4 regions of the Streptomyces sp. NPDC104381 genome follow, and region 1 is predicted to be linked to each of the others. Evidence: riboswitches for the same ligand, from Rfam matches in the RefSeq annotation. Region 1 holds a riboswitch; each other region holds the start of a gene.
The links. A riboswitch is a leader RNA that binds a small molecule or an ion and turns the genes downstream of it on or off. The one in region 1 is predicted to bind cobalamin.
Positions count from the first base shown of each region.

Region 2: it holds a riboswitch for cobalamin, as region 1 does, so the genes downstream of both, ACZ607_RS12385 (ABC transporter substrate-binding protein) here and ACZ607_RS06345 (ABC transporter substrate-binding protein) in region 1, are expected to answer to the same signal.
Region 3: it holds a riboswitch for cobalamin, as region 1 does, so the genes downstream of both, ACZ607_RS04790 (cobalamin biosynthesis protein) here and ACZ607_RS06345 (ABC transporter substrate-binding protein) in region 1, are expected to answer to the same signal.
Region 4: it holds a riboswitch for cobalamin, as region 1 does, so the genes downstream of both, ACZ607_RS18550 ((2Fe-2S) ferredoxin domain-containing protein) here and ACZ607_RS06345 (ABC transporter substrate-binding protein) in region 1, are expected to answer to the same signal.

Region 1 covers NZ_JBVJNK010000002.1:295,010-300,051, reverse strand. The annotation lists gene ACZ607_RS06360 (NCS1 family nucleobase:cation symporter-1) at 1-49, shown strand, start outside; gene ACZ607_RS06355 (hypothetical protein) at 12-773, opposite strand; gene ACZ607_RS06350 (hypothetical protein) at 964-1,206, shown strand; cobalamin riboswitch at 1,334-1,460, shown strand; gene ACZ607_RS06345 (ABC transporter substrate-binding protein) at 1,513-3,087, shown strand; gene ACZ607_RS06340 (ABC transporter permease) at 3,089-4,036, shown strand; gene ACZ607_RS06335 (ABC transporter permease) at 4,033-4,863, shown strand; gene ACZ607_RS06330 (ABC transporter ATP-binding protein) at 4,860-5,042, shown strand, end outside.
Region 2 covers NZ_JBVJNK010000003.1:663,284-668,325, reverse strand. The annotation lists gene ACZ607_RS12395 (ABC transporter ATP-binding protein) at 1-687, opposite strand, end outside; gene ACZ607_RS12390 (FecCD family ABC transporter permease) at 684-1,715, opposite strand; gene ACZ607_RS12385 (ABC transporter substrate-binding protein) at 1,712-2,761, opposite strand; cobalamin riboswitch at 2,821-3,007, opposite strand; gene ACZ607_RS12380 (hypothetical protein) at 3,089-3,247, opposite strand; gene ACZ607_RS12375 (acyl-CoA dehydrogenase family protein) at 3,244-5,042, opposite strand, start outside.
Region 3 covers NZ_JBVJNK010000001.1:1,070,123-1,075,164, reverse strand. The annotation lists gene ACZ607_RS04810 (alpha/beta hydrolase family protein) at 1-779, opposite strand, end outside; gene ACZ607_RS04805 (class II aldolase/adducin family protein) at 848-1,507, opposite strand; gene ACZ607_RS04800 (inorganic phosphate transporter) at 1,759-3,009, shown strand; gene ACZ607_RS04795 (hypothetical protein) at 3,022-3,243, shown strand; cobalamin riboswitch at 3,393-3,521, shown strand; gene ACZ607_RS04790 (cobalamin biosynthesis protein) at 3,650-4,594, shown strand; gene ACZ607_RS04785 (cobyric acid synthase) at 4,591-5,042, shown strand, end outside.
Region 4 covers NZ_JBVJNK010000005.1:172,700-177,741, reverse strand. The annotation lists gene ACZ607_RS18560 (hypothetical protein) at 1-603, shown strand, start outside; gene ACZ607_RS18555 ((2Fe-2S)-binding protein) at 733-1,416, opposite strand; gene ACZ607_RS18550 ((2Fe-2S) ferredoxin domain-containing protein) at 1,680-2,087, opposite strand; cobalamin riboswitch at 2,147-2,270, opposite strand; gene ACZ607_RS18545 (NUDIX domain-containing protein) at 2,851-4,323, shown strand; gene ACZ607_RS18540 (M15 family metallopeptidase) at 4,353-5,042, shown strand, end outside.

The sequences.
Region 1 (5,042 bases):
GAGCCGGGGCGTCAGGACTGCGCGGGACCCCGGCCGAGCACGGCGCTGACGTCCACCGTCTCGTCCGCCGGGGGCGTGGCCGTGGGCACCGGCTCGTCGAAGCCGGAGAAGTCCACGGCCGCGTCCGCCCCTGCACCGCGCACGGTGATCCGCACCGGGTGGTGCTTGCCGCCGGTGTCCACGTACGCCGTCAGCCTCTGCTCGCCGAGGGCCCTGGTGACCGGGACGGTCCGTACGCCGTCGACCGCCGTCACCTTCCCCTTGCTGTAGCTCCCGGCGCCGGAGCCCGCGTTGTCGGAGACCAGTTCGCGGAACGTGTCCAGGTCGCACGCCTCGACGACGGGGCGCAGCCGGGAGTCCGAGGCGGAGCCCTTCATGTACCGCCCGGCCAGGACGGCCTCGAAGGCCGAGCCGCCGACCGGGACCTGGTTCTCCCAGAAGGCCGCGTCCGGTTTCAGCCAGACCGAGTCGCCCCGTTTGACGATCTTCACCGAGCCCTTGTCCTCGCCCAGGTCGACCCCGCCCGCGCAGTTGCCGTTCCGGTCCAGCGTGAGGTCCACCGTCATCGGGGAGCGGCCCTTCCCGAGGTCGCCCCGCGCCCGCAGGTGGACGGAGCCGGCGTCCAGCAGGGCGTCACGGGAGCGGTCGGCGATCTGCTCGGCGGGGAGCGACTCGATGTCGTCGTCCGCGTGGGCCGCCGTACCACCGGCGACGGCGAGCACGACCACAGCCGCGCAGGCGCCCGCACGGGTGGCGATGCGCTGTCCTGCCACGGCGCCTCCTCGGAAACGTCCCTGCTCAGGGCCTTGCAAGCGGGAATCACCCACCTAGCGAGCGTACGCCCGCGTACGGACGCGCGCAGGACGGCCGGGAGGACGGAGGTTGACCGGATGTGCCGGGGACGGTACTGCTGGGCCGGTGCACACCGGTCGTGCACCGGCCGCGGCGACAAGGGGGAGCAAGGTGTTGTGGGGCAGGAAAGAGACGGGCGGGCTGCCGAAGATCCCGCGCAGTGTGGATCCACGGCGGGCCCGTACGCTGCCGGTTCCGGCCGAGGCGCAGGCCGACGCGCGCATGTTCATGCTCGGGGGCGATGCCATCCGCGCGGTCAAGGTGATCGTGGACTCGACCGGCTACGACCTGCGTCAGGCCCGGGACATCGTCTACGCGCTGGTCTACGACATCGAGGTGCCGAGGGGACGCTGAGCCACGGCGCGGCGCCCCTCACCGCCGGGTGACCGGCCTGCCGGGCCGCCCCCGGCCCGGCGAGTCCGTGGCCGGGTGAACCGGCGAAAAGGCGTGGGCCACAATGGGGGCACGAGGCGACGGGGATCAGGAAGCCGGTGCGAGTCCGGCGCGGTCCCGCCACTGTGACCGGGGAGCGGTCCTCCTGTATGTCACTGTCCGCGGGTGCGGACGGGAAGGCGGAGGAGAGCGATGATCCGGGAGCCAGGAGACTGACCCGTCGCCGGTCCGACAGCAGGGGCGAGGACACCCCGGAGAGGATCGACTGTGACGAGGCATGCCCGGAAGGCATCGGGTCCGCGGCCCGGCGGCCGCCCCGAGCCCGGCAGGCGGAGCGTACTGGCCGCCGGAGGCGCCCTGGGGCTGGCGGCGTCCGGCCTGCTCGCCGGCTGCGGCGGGGACACGAAGGACGGGGGAGGCGGCGACCGGTTCCGCGCCGCCTTCACGGCGGGCGGCTCGCAGGAGACCCTCGACCCGCATGTCGCCCCGAACTTCGTCGACCAGGCCCGCGCCAAGGCCCTGTACGACACCCTCGCCACCTACGCGGACGACATGTCCGTCCGCGGGCGGCTCGCGGAGTCCTGGGAGAGCGACACCTCCGGCACCCGCTGGCGCATACGCCTGCGCAGGGCGGATTTCCACGACGGGAAACCGGTCACCGCCGGGGACGTCCTGTACAGCTACCGGCGCGCCGCCGACCCCGCGACCGGCTCGCCCTCGCAGGTCCTGCTCTCCGCGATCGACTTCGACGCCTCCAGGGCCGACGGCGAACGGTCCGTCCTCCTCGTGCTGAAGGCACCCAACTTCGAGTTCCCCACCGTCCTCGCCGGCCCCGGCACCGAGATCATCCCCGACGGGACGACGGACTTCCGTGAGCCCGTCGGCTCGGGCCCCTTCACCTATGTGTCGTTCACACCCGGCGGCACCGCCCGGTACCGGCGCTGGGCCGACCACTGGGACGGTGCCCCGCACATCGCCGAGCTGGAGATCGTCCCCGCGAACGAGGAGTCGGCGCGGCTCAACGCCCTGCTGTCCGGGCAGGTGCACTACGCCGCCGACATGGCCGGCGCCTCCGTGGAACGGCTGAAGAAGGAGGGCTCCACGCGGCTGCTGACCGCGCCGCGAGCCACCGCGCAGCAACTGCTGCTGCGCACCGGCCGCAAGCCGTTCGACGACCCCCGCCTGATACGGGCCGTACAGCTGGGCATCGACCGGGAGGCGCTGGTCCGGGTCGCGCTGGCCGGTCACGGCGAGGTCGGCAACGACCTGTTCGGGATGGGCCTGCGTGGCTACCCGGCCGACCTGGAACCCCGTGAGCGGGACGTCGACGAGGCGCGGAGGCTGGTCGGGGAAGCCGGTGCGGAGGGCCTGTCCGTCACCGTCGAGACCAGCTCCGTCGACGCCGCGTGGGAGCCCGCCGCAGAGCTGATGGGCCGTCAGTTGCGGGAGATCGGGCTGAGGATGACCTCCAACACCCGGGCCTCCAGCACGTACTTCAGCGAGATCAGGACGCAGGGGGTCGCCGCCTTCAACACCACCTCCACCCTGCCGGTCTCCGACTTCCTCCAGCAGCGGGTCCGTGGCGGCGCGGCCCGCAACCAGACGCAGTACGCCTCCAAGGAGTTCGACGCGCTGCTGGACCGCGCCCGTACGACCCGGGAGGAGCGGGAACGGCTGGCGTTGCTCGCCCGGGCCCAGAAGATCGCACGGGACGGGTCGGGGCTGCTGGTGTGGGCGTTCTCCGACGCCAACGACGCCGTCGGACCGTCGGTGCGCGGCCTGCGCGCCGCACCGCCCAACTCGCACGACTGGGCCCGGTTCGACCGGGTCCGCGTCGGCTGACGTGCGCGCCTATCTCCTTCGGCGTTCGCTGCTCGCGGTCCTCCAGTGCCTGGTGGTGCTGGTGGCCGTGTTCGCCGTCGGCTCGCTGCTGCCCGGCGACACGGCCGACGTGCTCCGCGGCGAACTCGGCACGCCGGAACAGGTGGCGGCGCTCCGCACCCGGCTGGGTCTCGACGAGCCGGCCTGGACGCGCTTCGGGCACTGGCTCGGCGGCCTGTTCACCGGTCACCTCGGGAACTCCCTGACGACCGGGGTCCCGGTGGGCGACGACATCGGCCACCGCGTCGGCGTGACGCTGCTGCTGGGCGTGCCCGCGCTGGTGCTGGTCACGCTGGTGGCGCCGCTGCTCGGCACGGTGTCCGGCCTGCGGGAGGGCAGTCGTACCGACCGGACGCTGAACACGGTGGCCGTCGTGCTGCACGCGGTCCCGGAGTTCGTCCTCGGGCTGCTGCTGGTCGCCTCCGTCTCGCTGGCGGCCGGACTGCTGCCCGCCACCGCCATCGGCATGGACACGGCCGCGCTGATGGCGGAGCCGGCCGTGCTGGTGCTGCCCGTCGCCGTCCTGACGGCCAGGCACCTGTGCGACCTGGCACGGCAGGTCCGCGCCGGTGTGGCGGCGGGACGGCACGGCCAGGTCGCCGAGCACCTGCGGCTGCTGGGGATGCGGGAGAGGACGGTGGTGCTGCGCCATGTGCTGCCCGGGGCCCTGGGGCCCGCCGCGCAGCAGTTCGCCCGTTGTGTGGAGGGACTGCTGGGCGGCGCGGTCCTGGTGGAGGCGGTCTTCGGCTTCCGTGGGCTGGGCAGCGGTTTCGTCGAGGCGGTGCAGAACAGGGACCTGCCCCAGGTGCAGACGTACGCGCTGCTGTTCGCCGGCACCGCCGTCGTGGTGAATCTCGTGGGCGACCTGGTCGCCTTCCGGCTGGCACCGCGCCGGGAGGTCACGGCATGACCGTACGGACGAAGACCGATGCCGTACGCACCGGGCCCCGCCACCCGTGGATCGCCACGATCCTGCTCGGTGTGCCCGTGCTCGTCGCCCTGGCGGGGCCGTGGGCGGCCGGGGACGCGCCGTGGGCCGAGGGCGCGCTGCCGTCGCAGCCGCCCGGTGCGGGACACCCGCTCGGTACGGACGTGCTGGGCCGCGACGTGCTGTGGCTCGTGCTGCACGGAGGGGCCTCCGTCCTCGGCAGCGCCCTGGGCGCACTGCTGGTCGGCCTGGTCGTGGGGGTGCCGCTGGGGCTGCTCGCCGCGGGACCGCGGCGCGGGTTCGACGAGACCGTGATGCGCGGGCTCGATCTGCTGCTCGCCTTCCCGGGGCTGCTGGTCCTGATGACGCTGGCCGCGACGGGCCACCGCGACCGGTACTGGCTGGTGGCGGTCGCCGGGATCCTCCAGGTTCCGGCGGTGGCACGCCTGGTGCGCGGGGCGGCGCTCGAACCGGGCTCCCGGACGGTCGTCGAGGCGCTGTGGATGCAGGGGCACGGCTGGGCGTACATCCATCTCCGCCACCTGGCGCGGCAGCTCGCCGCCCCCCTGGCCACCGACGCGGGCGGCCGTTTCGCGGTGGTGCTGTACCTGCTGGCGTCCGCCAACTTCCTCGGTCTGGGGCTGCCCGCCTCGTCCCCGGACTGGGCGGTCCTCATCGAGCGGAACAGCGACGCCCTGTTCACCCAGCCCGCCGCCGTACTGGTCCCGGCCGGTCTGCTGACGGCGCTGTGCGTCGGCGGCAACCTGCTCGTGGACCGTGCCCTCGCACGGCGGAGGAGGGACCGATGACCGGCCGGGTGGACCCGCCGCTGCTGGATCTCCAGAACCTCTCCGCCCATGCGGAAGGGGCGGACCGCCCCCTGCTGGACCGGGTCGCGCTGACCGTCGTGGCGGGCGGCGTGACCGCCGTCGTCGGCCCGTCGGGCAGCGGCAAGACCACGCTCGGCCTGGCCGCGCTCGGTGCCTCC
Region 2 (5,042 bases), on a different contig from region 1:
CTCCGAGGGCGTACCGCCGGCGACCACCCGTCCTTCCTTCATGACGGTGACCCGGTCGCAGAACATGGCGGCCAGGTTGAGGTCGTGCAGTGCGATCACGGCGGTGACGGGCAGCGCGGCGACCAGGGACAGCAGCTCCAGCTGGTGCTGGATGTCCAGGTGGTTGGTGGGTTCGTCCAGCAGGAGCTCACGCGGCTGCTGGGCCAGGGCGCGGGCGATCTGCACGCGCTGGCGCTCGCCGCCGGACAGGGTGTGCCAGGACTGCCCGGCGCGGTCGGCCAGTCCGGTGCGCTCCAGAGCCTCGCGTACGGCGTCCTCGTCCCCCGGCCCGGGCCCGGACCAGGCGCGCCGGTGCGGGATGCGTCCGAGGCGTACGACGTCCAGCACGCTCAGGTCGACCTGGGTGACGGCGTGCTGGTCGACGACGGCGACGCGGCGGGCCACGGCGCGCCGGCCGGTCTCGGCGAGGGTGCGGCCGTCGAGGGTGACGACGCCGGCGCCGGGGGTGAGGACGCCCGCCATCACCCGCAGCAGCGTGGTCTTCCCGGATCCGTTCGGCCCGAGGAGCCCGACGGTGGTGCCGGAGGGCGGCGCGACGCTCACCCCGTCGAGGACGATCCTCCCGCCGGCCTCCCTGCTGACGCGGGTGGCCCGCAGGCCGTCGCCGGGGGTTCCCTCCCGGTTCATGAACTCCTCCGCGTGCGGTGCAGGATCAGGACGAAGACGGGCACCCCGATGAGGGAGGTGACCACGCCGACCGGCACCTCCTGGGGGTCGAGGACGGTCCTGGCCAGCGTGTCGACCCAGACCAGGAACACGGCCCCGGCGAGCGCCGTCACCGGCAGCAGCCTCCGGTGCCCGGACCCCGTCAGTGCCCGGGCCGCGTGCGGCAGGACGAGGCCGACGAACCCGATGGCGCCCGCCGAGCTGACGAGGGCCGCGGTCAGCAGCGCGGTGGTGCAGAGCAGCACGATCCGGGTGCGGGTCACATGTACCCCCAGCGCGGCCGCGGCGTCCTGCCCGAAGGCGAAGGCGTCGAGCGTACGGGCGTGGCCCAGGCAGATCAGCAGGGTCACGGCCAGCACGGCCGAGCACATCCACACATCGCTCCAGCCGACCCCGCTCAGGGAGCCGAGCAGCCAGAAGAGCACGCCCTTGGTCTGTTCGGCGTCGGCGGCGGTCATCACGACGAAGGAGGTGAGCGCGGAGAAGAGCTGCATGGCCGCGACCCCGGAGAGGACGACCCGGTCGGTGGATCCGCCGAGCGTGTGGCTCAGCAGCAGGACGAGAGCGAAGGAGAGCAGGGCTCCGGCGAACGCGCCCCCCGAGACGGAGACCGCTCCCCCGCCGACGCCCAGGACGACGACCACGACCGCGCCGGTGGACGCCCCCGAGGAGACGCCGAGGACGAAGGGGTCGGCGAGCGGGTTGCGCAGCAGCGACTGCATCACGGTGCCGCAGACCGCGAGTCCGGCCCCGCAGACCGCGGCGAGCAGGGTGCGGGGCATGCGCAGGTTCCAGATGATGCCGTCCCGGATCGGGGTCAGCCGCCCCTGCCCGAGGCCGAGGTGCGAGGCCACCGCCGACCAGACGTCCGGGACGGAGATGCGGGCGGGACCGATCGTGACGGCGACCGCGACGGACAGGAGCAGCAGGGCGGCCCCGGCGCTCCACAGCAGGCCGCCGCGCAGGAGCCGGGACGCGGTGTCCGTCACCCCGCGAGTCCGAACGAGCGCAGCCCGGCCGCCACCCGCTCCACGCCCTCCACGGTCCGGATGGTCGGATTCATGGCCTGGCCGCTCAGCAGGACGTACCGCTTGTGCTTGACGGCGTCCAGGTTCTTCGTGGCGGGGTTGGACTCCAGGAACGCGATCTTCTTCCCGGCGCTCTCCGCGGTCTGCGACTTACGGGTCAGGTCACCGATGACCAGCACGTCGGGGTCGCGGTCGGCGACGGTCTCCCAGTTGATCTGGGGCCATTCCTCGTGGGTGTCGTCGAAGACGTTCTTCGCGCCGAGCGCGTCGGTGATGATGCCGGGGGCTCCGCAGCACCCCGCCAGGTAGGGGGCTTCGGCGTTGGCGAACCAGTAGAGCACCGTGGTGTCGGACGCGTCGATGCCGGCGGTCGCCTCGTCGACGCGGTTCCGGAGGCTCGTCACCAGCTTCTCGCCCCGCTCCGGGACGCCGAACACCTGGGCCAGGTCGCGTACTTCACCGTAGACGGCGTCCATGGTCAGCTTCTCGGCGCGGGAGCCGTCGCCGCTGCCCGTGTTGTCCTTGCCGGCGCAGTCGGAGGGCGAGAGGTAGGTCGGTACGCCCAGTTCCTCGAACTGGTCGCGGGAGGCCACACCGCCCTTGCCGAGGGTGGATTCGAACGAGGCGGTGACGAAGTCGGGTTCCTCGGCGAGGACCTTCTCGGAGGAGGGCTGGTTCTCGGCGAGGCGGGGGACCGTGGACTCGTCCTTCTCCAGGCCCTTCATCACCGGGTCCGTCCAGGTCGCGGAGCCGGCGATCCGGTCGGCGAGGCCGAGGGAGAGCAGGATCTCCGTCGATCCCTGGTTGAGGGAGACGGCGTGACGTGGTGGGGCGGTGACGGTCACCGTACGGCCGCAGTTCTTCAGCGTCACGGGGTAGCCGGCGGGGGCGTCGTCCCCCGCGCCGCCCGCGGCGGACTCGTTCCCGCCTCCGCCGCAGGCGGTCAGCAGGACGAGTCCCGCGAGGAGCAGGGCAGTGCGGCGTACGGTGCTGGGTATGAGCGGCACGGAGTCCCTCGGCGTTCTCAGGGCTCTTGCGCGAAGCCCGGTACGGAGTACCGCTCCCGGTGCGGGAGCGGGTGCCAGCAGGTCTTCGGACTCGGGTTCGTCCGGACGGGGCGCCTTCCCGGTGCACCCGAGGGTGTCCCAGTGGCCGTGGCCCCGCCCGTCCCCCTCACCGCTGCGCGTCAGCTCCGGATTCGCACCGGATTCCCTGACTCCACGTGGAGTGTGACTGGCGTCTGCAAGCTATCACGCGGGGTGGGGGCGGCCCCGGGGCCGTCGCCGGTACGGAGAACGGGGGTGCTGCTCCGTACCGGCGGGCCGTCGGACAGCTCAGCCCTTGGGGTGAACCGATTCGCCTCCGTCGGTGAGCGGCTTCACGCTCCGGCGTGCGAGCACGGACGTCGTGCCCCAGTAGGCGAGCAGGACGGCGCGCAGGCCCAGGATCTCCAGGCGCTCGCAGATGCTCCGTCCCCCGCGTCCGGCGCTCATCGGGCGTCCGCCGGGACGGTGTTCCACGGGCCGGCGGGATCGTCGTACGCGTCCGCGTAGCCGGGTCCGGCGATCGGCCAGTCGGCGAGGAGCCGCTCGGGCAGCGCGAAGGACTCGGCCAGTTCCGGGGCGTGTGCGGCGACGGCCGCGACGAGCTCCTCGACGGCCTCGTGCAGGGCGGCCACCTGGTCGCCGCTCAGGAGGCCGGCGGCCAGCAGGTCACCGCTGTTGCGGGCGACCCACTCGACGGCGAACAGCCGCTCCAGCTCCGCCAGCCGGTCCCTGGCCTCCCCCGGGGGAAGTGCCGCGCGGGCCTCGGCGTAGGCCTCGGCGGCCTGCCGGTAGGCGTAGGCCTCGACCCCGCGCAGGGCCGGGCCCGAGGCCGCGTTCCACCGGCCGAGGGTGTCGGCGTCGGGCGCCCGGAGAGCGCGCTCCCTGGCCCTGGCGAACCAGATGTCCTGGACTGAGGCGAGGAGCCGGCCCAGGAAGCGGGGGTCGGCCAGGTCGCCGGGGTGCGGTGCCGGGCCCGGGGCGTCGTCGCGGCCGGGCGCGGCGGCGAAGAGCATGTCGGCGGCCGCCTTGGCATACAGGGCGATGTTGTCGCCCTCGGCCGTGATGGCGCCCTCCACGCCCGTGACGAGTTCGGTCATGCCGTTGTTCTCCAACAGGGCCTGGGCGCCGCAGCGTTCGCGGCTCTCGACGATGACCTCACGGGCCCGCCAGGTGATCCACGCCTTGGCGACGTCGACGAGCCTGCCCGCCTCGGTGCGCCCGTCCTCGTCCGTGCAGGCCTCCCAGCGCTCCTGCGCCCTGCGGTACAGCAGGCTCATGGCGAAGACCGTGGCCATCGCCGAGGCGAGCGGTCCGTGGTGGGTCCGGTGGGCGTTGACGGGCACCGGTGGCGCGCCCCGGCTGCCGGAGATCATCCGGTGTCCGCCGTAGCGCACCGCGACCGCCAGGGTCGCGCGGGCCGACCCCGCCGCGCAGGCGCTCATCGAGATCCGGCCGGGGGTGACCCTCCCGATCGAGGTGAGGAAGCGCCGCCGCCGGTCTCCCGGACCGGTCCTGAACTCCCCCGGAGCGTCGCCCTCCTCGGCGGCTCCCAGCAGGGCGTCCCGCTCCACGAAGAGCTGGTCGAACGAGGTGAGGCAGTGGTCCACCGGGCTGCCCATCCGGGCCGGAAGCCGGCGCACCCGGACGCCCGGCAACGCCCGTACGTCGTCGGTGAGCGGCACCAGGAAGAGGCGTACCCCGTGGTCGGCCCCGTCGGCGACCAGGCGCGCGGCGACCAGGCCGGACTTCGCCCCGCCCGCCGGACTCGTGTTGGGCATGAACTTCTGCGCGCCCGCGTTGGGGGTGTGCAGGACGAAACCGTCCCGCTCACGGTCGTACGTGGCGGTGGTCTCCATCGCCGCCGCGTTGTTGCCGTGCGCCACCTCCGTACAGAGGAAGGTGCCGATGCGACGCATCGTCAGGTAGTCGGACAGATCGCGGCGGCCCGCGCATTCGTGGTCGAGGAGGCTGCCGAGGAAGAGGTTGTAGTGGATGCCCGCCACGGTGGTCAGCGCGGGGTCCACCGGGCCGAGCCAGGCGTGCAGGGCGGCCAGTGCCCGTGGGTCGGAGGCGAGGCGCGCGCCGCTGTCGAGGGAGAGGTTGAGGATCCGCAACCGGTCGTAGGCGAGGTCCAGTCGCTCTTCGGGCGTTCCGCCGGCGGGGCGGCGGAACGGTTCTGTGCTGATCAGCCGCTGCCAGAAGCCGTGTTCACGGCGGTGTTCCGGACCGAGGAGGACGCCGG
Region 3 (5,042 bases), on a different contig from region 1:
CCGCTGATGCGGTCGCGGAGGGCGGAGTTGACGGCGGCGTGCAGGGCCATCGAGGCGCCGGAGGACCAGCCGTACAGGATGACGTTCTCCGCGCCGTAGCGCACGGCGTAGCGGATGGCGGCGTCGAGGTCGCGCCATTCGGACTCGCCGAGGTGGGAGAGGCCGTCCGGGGAGCGCGGGGCGTCCGGGTCGCCGCGGTAGGCCAGGTCGAGCACGGGGAACTGCTGGGCGTTCAGGAACCCCATCACGTTCATGGGGTGGTCCCTGGTGGTGCCGAGGCCGTGCACCGTGATCACCCAGGTCTCGCGGGCGGCGGGCACGAACCAGGCCGGCAGGGCGCCGAGTTCGCCGGGGACCTCGACCTCCTTGTACGCGAGTCCGAGGGCGGCCAGCGGGTCGCCGCGGTGGAGCTCGGGGGTGAGGCGGACCCGGGTGCCCGGTTTCAGGCTTCCGAGGGTCACGCGTTCGAGCCGGCGTACGACGGTGTCGGGCGAGATGACGGAGTGGCCGGGGAGCTGCTCGATCACCGGTCCGACCACCGCGTGCACACCCCGGCCGGCCAGCCCGTACGTGCCGGGGCGCAGCGCGGAGAAGGAGCGGGTCAGAGTGATCTGCCCGGCCGCGGTGGCGTGCACGGTGAGGCGGCGGTCCGCCGGGAAGGGCCGTGGCGAGGGCGCCCCGAGGGCGGCGTCGCTGGCGTAGCGGCCGGCGGCGACCGCTGCCGCGCCGACGCCGAGGATCGATGTGGCGGCCACTGCCGCCGCTGTTGCCGGGCGCACGGCTCCAGTGTCCTGGGCGAAGGCTCCGGATGCCAGTGGGCGGCGGCCGTACGGTGCGGCGGCGCGGCTCAGCCGGGCTGGCCGTACCCCTTCAGCGCCTCCCGCACGTCGTCGAGCTGGGCCTGGGTGAGGAGGCTCGGCCGGAGGCCGGGTACGGAGCTCGCGGTGAGCCAGAGCCTGCACATCCATTCGAGCTGGGCGGTGCGGTCGTAGGCCTGGTCGAGGGTGTCCCCGTAGGTGACGGTGCCGTGGTTCCTCAGCAGGCACCCCGTGCGGTCGCGCAGAGCGGCCAGCATGCCGTCGGCGAGTTCCCGGGTCCCGTAGCGGGCGTAGCCGGCGGTGCGGACGGGGCCGCCGAGCAGGGCGGCGGCGTAGTGGACGAGCGGCACCTCGTCGACGAGGGTGGAGACGGCCGTCGCGTGCACGGCGTGGGTGTGGACGACGGCCCCCGCGTCGCTGCCCCGGTAGACGGCCAGGTGGAGCGGGAGTTCGCTGGTGGGGACCAGGTCGCCGAGGATCTGGCGGCCTTCGAGGTCGACGCCGACGGCGTCCCCGGGGCCGAGCCGGTCGTAGGGCACGCCGCTGGGGGTGACCAGGACGATCCCGCCGACCCGGGCCGAGACGTTGCCCGAGGTGCCGACGACCAGGCCCTCCGCGGCGGTCCGCCGGAGGGTCGCGACGACACCGTCCCATGCCTGTTCGATCGCGTCCGTACGCACGTCACTCATGCGGGGATCCTAGGGTCGGGGGCCGGCGGGCCGGGTGACCCATGTCTCCTCGGAGGGACGCGGCGGGCACGGGGTGAGGGGTGTTCCGGGGCCCGGCCCGGGTGCGCGGGCGCCCGGGCCACGCATCCCGCACACAAGCGGAACCCTCGTACGCGGTTGGGGTCACCGTGCCGCCCTGCCCAGTTCATCTTCCGTTCACCCTGGTTGCTTACGTTCCCCGTGCCAATGACGTCGAACGATTGCCTGGGTAAATGGAACACATCACGCTGCTGCTTGCGATCGTGATCGTGACAGCTCTCGTGTTCGATTTCACGAACGGTTTCCACGACACCGCCAACGCGATGGCCACCACCATCTCGACCGGCGCACTCAAGCCCAAGACAGCGGTGGCCATGTCCGCCGTTCTCAACCTCGTCGGCGCGTTCCTGTCGGTGGAGGTCGCCAAGACGATCTCCGGCGGGATCATCAATGAGAACGGCCTCAGAACCGAGGTCATCTTCGCCGCGCTCGTCGGCGCGATCCTGTGGAATCTGCTGACCTGGCTGGTCGGCCTCCCCTCCAGTTCCTCCCACGCACTGTTCGGCGGCCTCATCGGCGCCGCGGTCATGTCGGCCGGCTGGTCCTCGATCAACGGCGGCACCGTCGTCACCAAGGTCCTGCTGCCGGCCATCGCCGCGCCGGTCGTCGCCGGTGTCGCCGCCCTCCTGGCCACGAAGCTGACGTACCGCCTCAACCGGAAGATCACCGACGAGGCGCAGCTGAAGTCGACCGCCAAGGGCTACCGCGCCGGCCAGATCGCCTCGGCCGGGCTCGTCTCGCTCGCCCACGGCACCAACGACGCGCAGAAGACCATGGGCATCATCACCCTGGCCCTGGTCACCGGCGGAGTCCTCTCCCCCGGGTCCAACCCTCCGGTCTGGGTCATCGCCTCCGCCGGTATCGCGATCGCGATGGGCACCTACCTCGGCGGCTGGCGCATCATCCGCACCATGGGCAGCGGCCTCACCGACCTGCGTCCGCCGCAGGGCTTCGCGGCCCAGACCAGCGCGGCCACGGTCATCCTGGCCTCCTCGCACCTCGGCTTCTCGCTCTCCACCACCCAGTCCTGCTCCGGCGCCGTCATGGGCGCGGGCCTCGGACGCAAGGGGGGCGTGGTCCGCTGGTCCACCGCCACCCGGATGTTCGTCGCCTGGGGCCTGACCCTCCCGGCCGCCGGGCTGGTGGGCGCGGGCGCCGAGTTCCTGACCAAGCAGGGCCCCTGGGGCGTCGGCGTGGTCGCCGTCCTGCTCGTCGCGGGCTCGGGCGCCATCTGGCTGCTGTCGCGCCGCAAGCCGGTCGACCACACCAACGTGAACGCGGGCACCGAGCCCGCGGGTGTCGTCACCACCGCGATCTCGGCGGTCAGCCCGCCGCCCGCCGGTGCCGTCGTACCTGAGCTCAAGACCACCATCTCGGCCCCGGCCCAGCCGGCCGGAACCCCGGCCGACCCGGCCACGGTGTAAGGAAGCGTCCGCATGAAAATCGACTGGGCAGCTCTCGCCTCCGTCTTCGGCGTCAGCCTCGTGGTGACCGTCGCGCTGGTCGGCCTCTTCACCCTTGGTGTCACCGGCCTCGCCAAGCAGACGCCGTCGGCGCGGGGCGGCGGTTCCACCGCCCTCGCGCGCACCGGCGCGTACGCCTGCTTCGCGCTGTGCGCGGCGGCGGTCGCGTACGGGATCTATCTGATCGTCGCCTGACGCCCCTCGGGCACCCTCACCGGCCGGACACACCCCGTGTGTGTCCGGCCGGTGTGCGTCTCAGCACACTGAAGGCCCGCAGGTCAACGGCAGGTTGACGGGCGTTCGCGGGGCGTGGTGGACTGCCGGAGCCATTTACGGCGACAGGAGAGGAAGCCGGTGCGAATCCGGCGCGGTCCCGCCACTGTCACCGGGGAGCAGCCTCCACACGGAAGTCACGGTCCGCCACCGCGGACTGGAAGGCCGGAGGAACTGCGGATCCGGGAGCCAGGAGACTCTCGTCGCCGGTCACGTCGAACCAGGGCGCGGACCCTGAGTGAGGACATACGCCATGCCGGGCTGCCCCGCGTCGGTCGCCGCACCACCTGTCACCGAGCCCCTTCGAGGCACGACGGCCGGCTGACCCGTGCGAGCCGACCGCATCTTCGCGTACGGCGCCGCCGCCGGCCTGATCGGCGACCTGCTGCTGGGTGATCCCCGGCGCGGGCACCCCGTCGCCGCCTTCGGGCGCGCGGCGGCGGCCGTCGAGAGCCGGCTGTGGCGCGACCACCGCGGCCGGGGTGCCCTGCACACCCTCGTCTGCGCGGGGGGCGCCACGGCCGCCGCCGCGCTGGCGGCCCGTGCCGTACGGAACCGTCCCGCCGCCGCCGTGGCGCTGACCGCCGCCGCCACCTGGTCCGTCGTCGGCGGCACCTCGCTGGGCCGCGAGGCCCGCGCCATCGGCGGGGCGCTGGCCGCCGGGGACGTGGAGCTGGCCCGGGAACGCCTGCCGCATCTGTGCGGCCGTGACCCGCAGTCGCTGGACGCGCGGCAGATCGCCCGCGCCGTGGTGGAGTCCGTCGCCGAGAACACCTCCGACGCCGTCGTGGGCGCCCTGGTGTGGGGTGCGCTCGGCGGGGTGCCGGGGCTGGTCGGCTTCCGGGCCGTCAACACCCTGGACGCCATGGTCGGGCACAAGTCGCCCCGCCACCGGCGCTACGGCTGGGCGTCGGCCCGGCTCGACGACGTCGCCGGCTGGCCGGGCGCCCGGCTCACCGCCCTGCTGGCCGTTGCCGCCGGGGGGCGCCCCCGCGCGGCCGTCCGGGCCTGGCGGGCCGACGCGGGCCGGCATCCGAGCCCCAACGCGGGCCCGGTGGAGGCCTCGTTCGCGGGAGCGCTCGGCGTACGGCTCGGCGGCACCCTCGCGTACGGCGGGCGGGTCGAGCACCGGCCCGTGCTCAACGGCGAGGCGGGCCGGGACGTGCGGGTGACGGACATCGAACGTGCGGTGCGGCTGTCGCGCCGGGTGAGTGTGCTGGCCCTCGCCGTCTGCGCGGTGGGGCGGCTGGCCAGGGGACGGAGAACGGCATGAGCGGCGGGCTGCTGGTCGCGGGGACCACCTCGGACGCGGGCAAGAGCGTCGTCACGGCGGGGATCTGCCGGTGGCTGGTGCGCCGGGGGGTGAAGGTCGCGCCGTTCAAGGCGCAGAACATGTCGCTGAACTCGTTCGTCACCCGGGAGGGCGCGGAGATCGGGCGCGCCCAGGCGATGCAGGCGCAGGCCGCCCGGGTGGAGCCCTCGGCGCTGATGAACCCGGTGCTGCTCAAGCCGGGCGGTGACCGCTCCAGCCAGGTCGTCCTGATGGGGAAGCCGGTCGGCGAGATGAGTGCGCGCGGCTACCACGGAGGGCGCCAGGAGGCCCTGCTGGGCACGGTCACGGACTGTCTGGAGCAGCTGCGGTCCACGTACGACGCGGTGATCTGCGAGGGGGCGGGCAGCCCCGCCGAGATCAATCTGCGGCGGACCGACATCGTGAACAT
Region 4 (5,042 bases), on a different contig from region 1:
GATTCCAACGGCTGGGCCGTGTCCGGCCTGAACGCCTGCGGTATCAACCCGCAGACGGGCGACTTCCTCACCTCGGCGGGCAAGACACCCGTCGACTTCCTCATCGCCCAGCAGTTCAACCCCGGCGGCGGCTTCAAGTACCTGCCCGGCGACACCACCCCGTCCGCCTACGCGTCGATCGACGGCCTGCGCGCGGTCGCCGGGGGCGGCTTCACCGCGACTCCCCCGAACCCCTCGACCGGTGGGGCACCGCGCTGGGTCGCCCAGAACACCTTCACCGCCGGCACCGCCACCGAGCTGGCGGTCACGGTGGACGACGGCGCGGGCAGCCTGAAGGTCTGCTCGGTCGCATTCGCCCCCACCGGCGCCACGACCACCCTGGGCGCCGTCCTCGATTCGGCCACGACCGCGGCCACCCCGACCGGCTGCGTGAGCAGCGTGTCCCCCACCACCGGAACGGGCACGATCTCCGCTCTCAACGGCAAGGCCAACAGCGGCTCGAACACCTGGAAGGTCAGCGTCGACGGGTCGGCCTTCACCGGAGCCACCCGCGGCAAGGTGATCAACGCGGGCGACACCGTCGCCCTGCGCTGGGGTGCCTGACCTCCATGGATCGACGCGCTGATTGACGGGCCGTCCGAGTGCTCCGAGCCCGGGAGCTTGAACCGGGGCCGCACCGCGGGTCGGCCATCGGACGGCCGTCGTCAGGGTTGCCGGTGGAGCAGTCGGGTTTCAGCCTGCGAAACAGCAATCCCCGCACTTCGTGCCGATCGGGGTGCGGTAGTACAGGCAGCAGCTCCGACGGCGGAAGGAAAGGTCCGGTCCCACGTGCCCCGTACCCGCGAGCCGTCCCATGCCGAGCAGGTCGGTCACGAGTTCGCCGAGCGGGGCACGCAGATGCGGGTGGGCCGAGAGCAGCACTCCGCCGGAACCGGCCAGTGCGGACGCGGCGTTCCCGTCGAGCAGGCGTGGGGCGACCTTGACGTGCAGGCCGGAGCGCAGAGCGTCGAGGTGGTGCATCACCTCGACGTACAGACTCCCCGCCCTGTCGGACAGCGACTCGGCGTACCAGCCGGCGGGCTCGGGCAGCCTGAGCTCCGAACCGTCCTCGGCGCGCTGCAAGGCGCGCAGGTCCGGCACGATTCCATGAAGCAGCACGCAGGCGAGCACCGGGGACCAGAGGCGGGCGGCGTATCCGAGGTGCGCGATGGAGACCCCGACGCGCACCTCGGTGGTGCGGTATCGGTCGGATACGGCGGTGGCCAGGTCGGTGAAGCCGCGGCCGTAGAAGTGGTCCACAGGACGCCAGCCCTTGTCGCACCCTCCGACCCGCAGCGCGAAGAAGCCGCCGATGGCCGCCACGTCGTCCAGAGCCACTGCCACAGCGGGCCCGGGTGCTCGAACAGGTTCCTTCATGGGGCCGGCCTCCCTGCGCGATGCCGTCTCGGGGAAGGGCACAGGAGCAGTGCCCGTGGCGAAAGTGGACTGGACGGGTGCATACCGAGGGGAGTGACGCCCTAGGGTCTTTCGTTTGGATCAGGCCGGATCAGGGAGCGGGGTCTGGTGCGTGCAGCTGCAAGGCGGAGGAGGGAGTCAACGCGGAGCGTTGCCGACTGACGACAACGCCGCAGATGTGCGTGCCAGACCCCGCGAGCCCGGCATGATCCAAACGAGAGGCCCTAGGAGACCGCGCGGCGCTGAGGCGGCATGCAGGCGTACAGGTCGAGTATCTCGGGCTTCGGAGCGATGCCCGGACCACCGGCGCGTACCCAGGCCGCTATGTCCTCTGTCGCTCGGGGATCGTTGACCAGCCCCAGCCATACCGGCCTGCCGCCGGCTGCCCGGCCGGCGGCGGAAGGCTGCACCACGACGACGTTGGCCTGGTCGCACACGTCGAGACAGGCAGAGACGCGTACGGGTGCCTCCGAGCGTAGACGCGCGGTCTGCGCCGCGTGATCGATTCCACTCACCTTGGCGGTCCCGCAGCAACAATCGCGGCAGACGACGATCCGGCAGGGCACCGGGGCGGCTGCCCTCCCTGCCCCCACTACGTCGTCCAGGGGTCCTTCATCAAGCTCTTCAGGCATGCTGAACGGCCTCTCTCCGGGGAAATCCGCCCCGGCATCCATCGAGGAGGCGACCGCGTGAGTCTCCTGGCTCTCGGGTCAACGCTCGCCCCGTCCTTCCCACCCGCGTGGGGCAGTGGAGTTGCCGGGATCCGCTCGCCGATCACAGTGGCGGGACCGCGCCGGATTCTCACCGGCTTCCTCGGACCGCCGTCGCCCTGTCACCGGCCATCATCGCATCCGCCGGACACCCGTGGCCGTGGCCGGGCCCGTAGCATCGGGCCCGGAGCCGGTGGCCCTGACCACAGACGTCCGAAGGTGACCCGCCTCCTTCACGACCGGGAGCCCTCACCCGCTCGTCCCTCGCCATCCGGGCGCGGTCAGCGTCCGGGCCGATACGGCCGGGAGAAGCTGCCGGTTTGTCCACGCCACGCGGCGGTGTCGGCGTTTCGGCCATGTCCCGTCCGGAGCCGCTCCAAGCCGGACCAGGGATCCCACCGCTGCAAGGTCCCTGATGCAGGAGATACCGGGCTTCCCACGACGACCGAATGACGTGTGTTCGATACCGCATCCGTGTCGTTGGACCTCACGACTCTGCCGCAGTGACCGCCCCAGGAGGGAACGATGACCTCGGCCATTACGCGGGACCAGCCGCCACGACCGCCGCGAGGGACCACGCCGGACGACGAACCGCAGGAGGCCGGTGTTCGAGGGGATGCACCGTGAGCTGACCCGAACGACCCGCCTCCACTCATCCCGCTCCACACCCCTCCGAGGTAGCCCCATGCCGTTGTCGCACGACCACATCCGCACCACCGTCGAGACATACCTCGCTCGCCACCCTCATGAGCGCGAGCGGCTCGGCGGCCTCCTGGACGCCCTGGACCGGACCGGCGACGACATCGCCGGCCGCTCCACCTTCACCGGACACGTCACCTGCGGCGCGATCGTCGTCGATCCGCTCGGCCGCGTCCTGCACGTGCTGCACCTGGCGAGCGGGAAGATCCTCACCCCCGGCGGACACACCGAGCCCGCCGACGATTCCCTGGCAGCGGCAGCGCTGCGAGAGCTGCACGAGGAGACCGGGATCCCTCCCCAGGCCGTCACGCCGTGGCCCGATCACGAACGTGTGCCGTTCGACATCGATATCCACGACATCGACGCCCATCCAGGCAAAGGCGAACCCGGCCACCAGCACTTCGACTTCCGATTCCTCTTCCGTCTGCTCAGCCCGGACGGAACGCCGGTGGTGCCGCAGGAAGAAGAGGTCGGCGGCATCGAGTGGCGACCTGCGGACATGGCGGCCTCCCCCTCCCTGCGCCAGAAGCTGCTCAAGCTCCCTCTCCAAGCCGGACCGGAGACGGCCAACGCCTCCGCCCTGATCTACAACGACCGCGGCGAGTACCTGCTCCACCTGCGCGACTACTTCCCCGGCCGGATCTGGGAGCCGGGCGTGTGGTCCCTGCTCGGCGGTGGCCGAGAGCCCCAGGACGCCACCCTGGAACACACCGTGCGGCGCGAACTGGCCGAGGAAGCCGGCCTCGGCATCCCCGACCTGACCCCGTTCGGCATCGAGTACGCCTCCGACGACACCGGCACTACCGTGCCCATCAGCGTCTACGCCGGCCGCTGGAACGGCGACCCGCGCGAACTCCGCCTGAACGAAGGGGTGATGCTTGCCTGGTTCGCCCCCTCGGACCTCCACCGCCTGCGCATCTCGGACACCACGAGCAACCTTGTACGGCGCCACGCCGCGAGCCTTCCGGCGGCGCGGAGCCGACCCGGACCCGAGGATCGCCCGGCTTCGCCGCGCGGCACGGTCCCCCACATCATCGGCGTCCACCTCTACCTGGAGCGGCCCGACGGTACGGTGCTGCTCGGGCTGCGCCACCCCGACTCCGCGTTCGCACCGTCCAACTGGCACGCCCTGGCCGGCCACTGCGAGCAGGAGAACGCCATCGCCTGCCTGATCAGGGAGGCCCAGGAGGAAGCGGGCCTGCACATCGAACGTCAGGACGTCGAGCTCGTCCACGTCGTCCACCACATCGGCAAGCCCAGGAACCCACCCCGCATGGGCCTGTTCTTCCGCGCCCGGAAGTGGAGCGGCGAGCCGGAGCTACGCGAGCCGGACAAGTGCACCCAGTGGAGATTCTGGGACCCTGCCGCCCTCCCCGATGACCTCGTGCCCTATACCCGGCTGGCCATCGCCAAGATCCAGAACGGTGAGCTGTACAGCGAGACGGGCTGGCCCGCATGACCACCACACCGACCGGCTCACCCCGTCGCGTGCGCGCCGCGCCGGCGGCAGGCCGTCCGGACACCCGCCTCGTCGTGATCCGCGGCAACTCGGCGTCGGGCAAGTCGAGTGTCGCCCAGGGCCTGCGAGAGCACGGCGGCCGCGGTGTGGCGATCGTGAGCCAGGACGTGATCCGCCGCAACGTGCTCAGGGAACACGACACCGCGCGCGGCGCCAACATCGCCCTGCTGAGCCGGATCGCACGCGAAGCCCTGAACGCCGGCTTTCACGTCGTACTCGAAGGGATCCTGTACGCCGACCGCTACAGCCACATGATCACATCCCTGGTACGTGACCATCGCGGCGTCTCCAGCTGCTACTACCTGGACGTGCCACTGGAGGCGACGTTGGTCCGGCACGCGTCGAAGGCGGATGCCGCGTACCTGGAGCAAGTCACCGACAGTCACCTCACCTCCTGGTATCGCGAGCTGGATCTGCTGCCCGGCACTCCGGAAACCGTGATCCCGGCCGACAGCACCCTGCGGGACACCGTCGCGCGCATCCTGCGCGAGACCGGGCTCGCCTCTGCCTCCTCCTCCATCTCACCGCCGCAGTGCCTGCCATCACAGGGGGGATCGGCGAGCGGTCCGGTGTTGATGTCCGATCCGCGGGTCGCCGCGATCCCGGTGCGCGAGTGCGGGGAGCCACTCGTCGACGTGCGCGACCACAGCTTCCGTGTC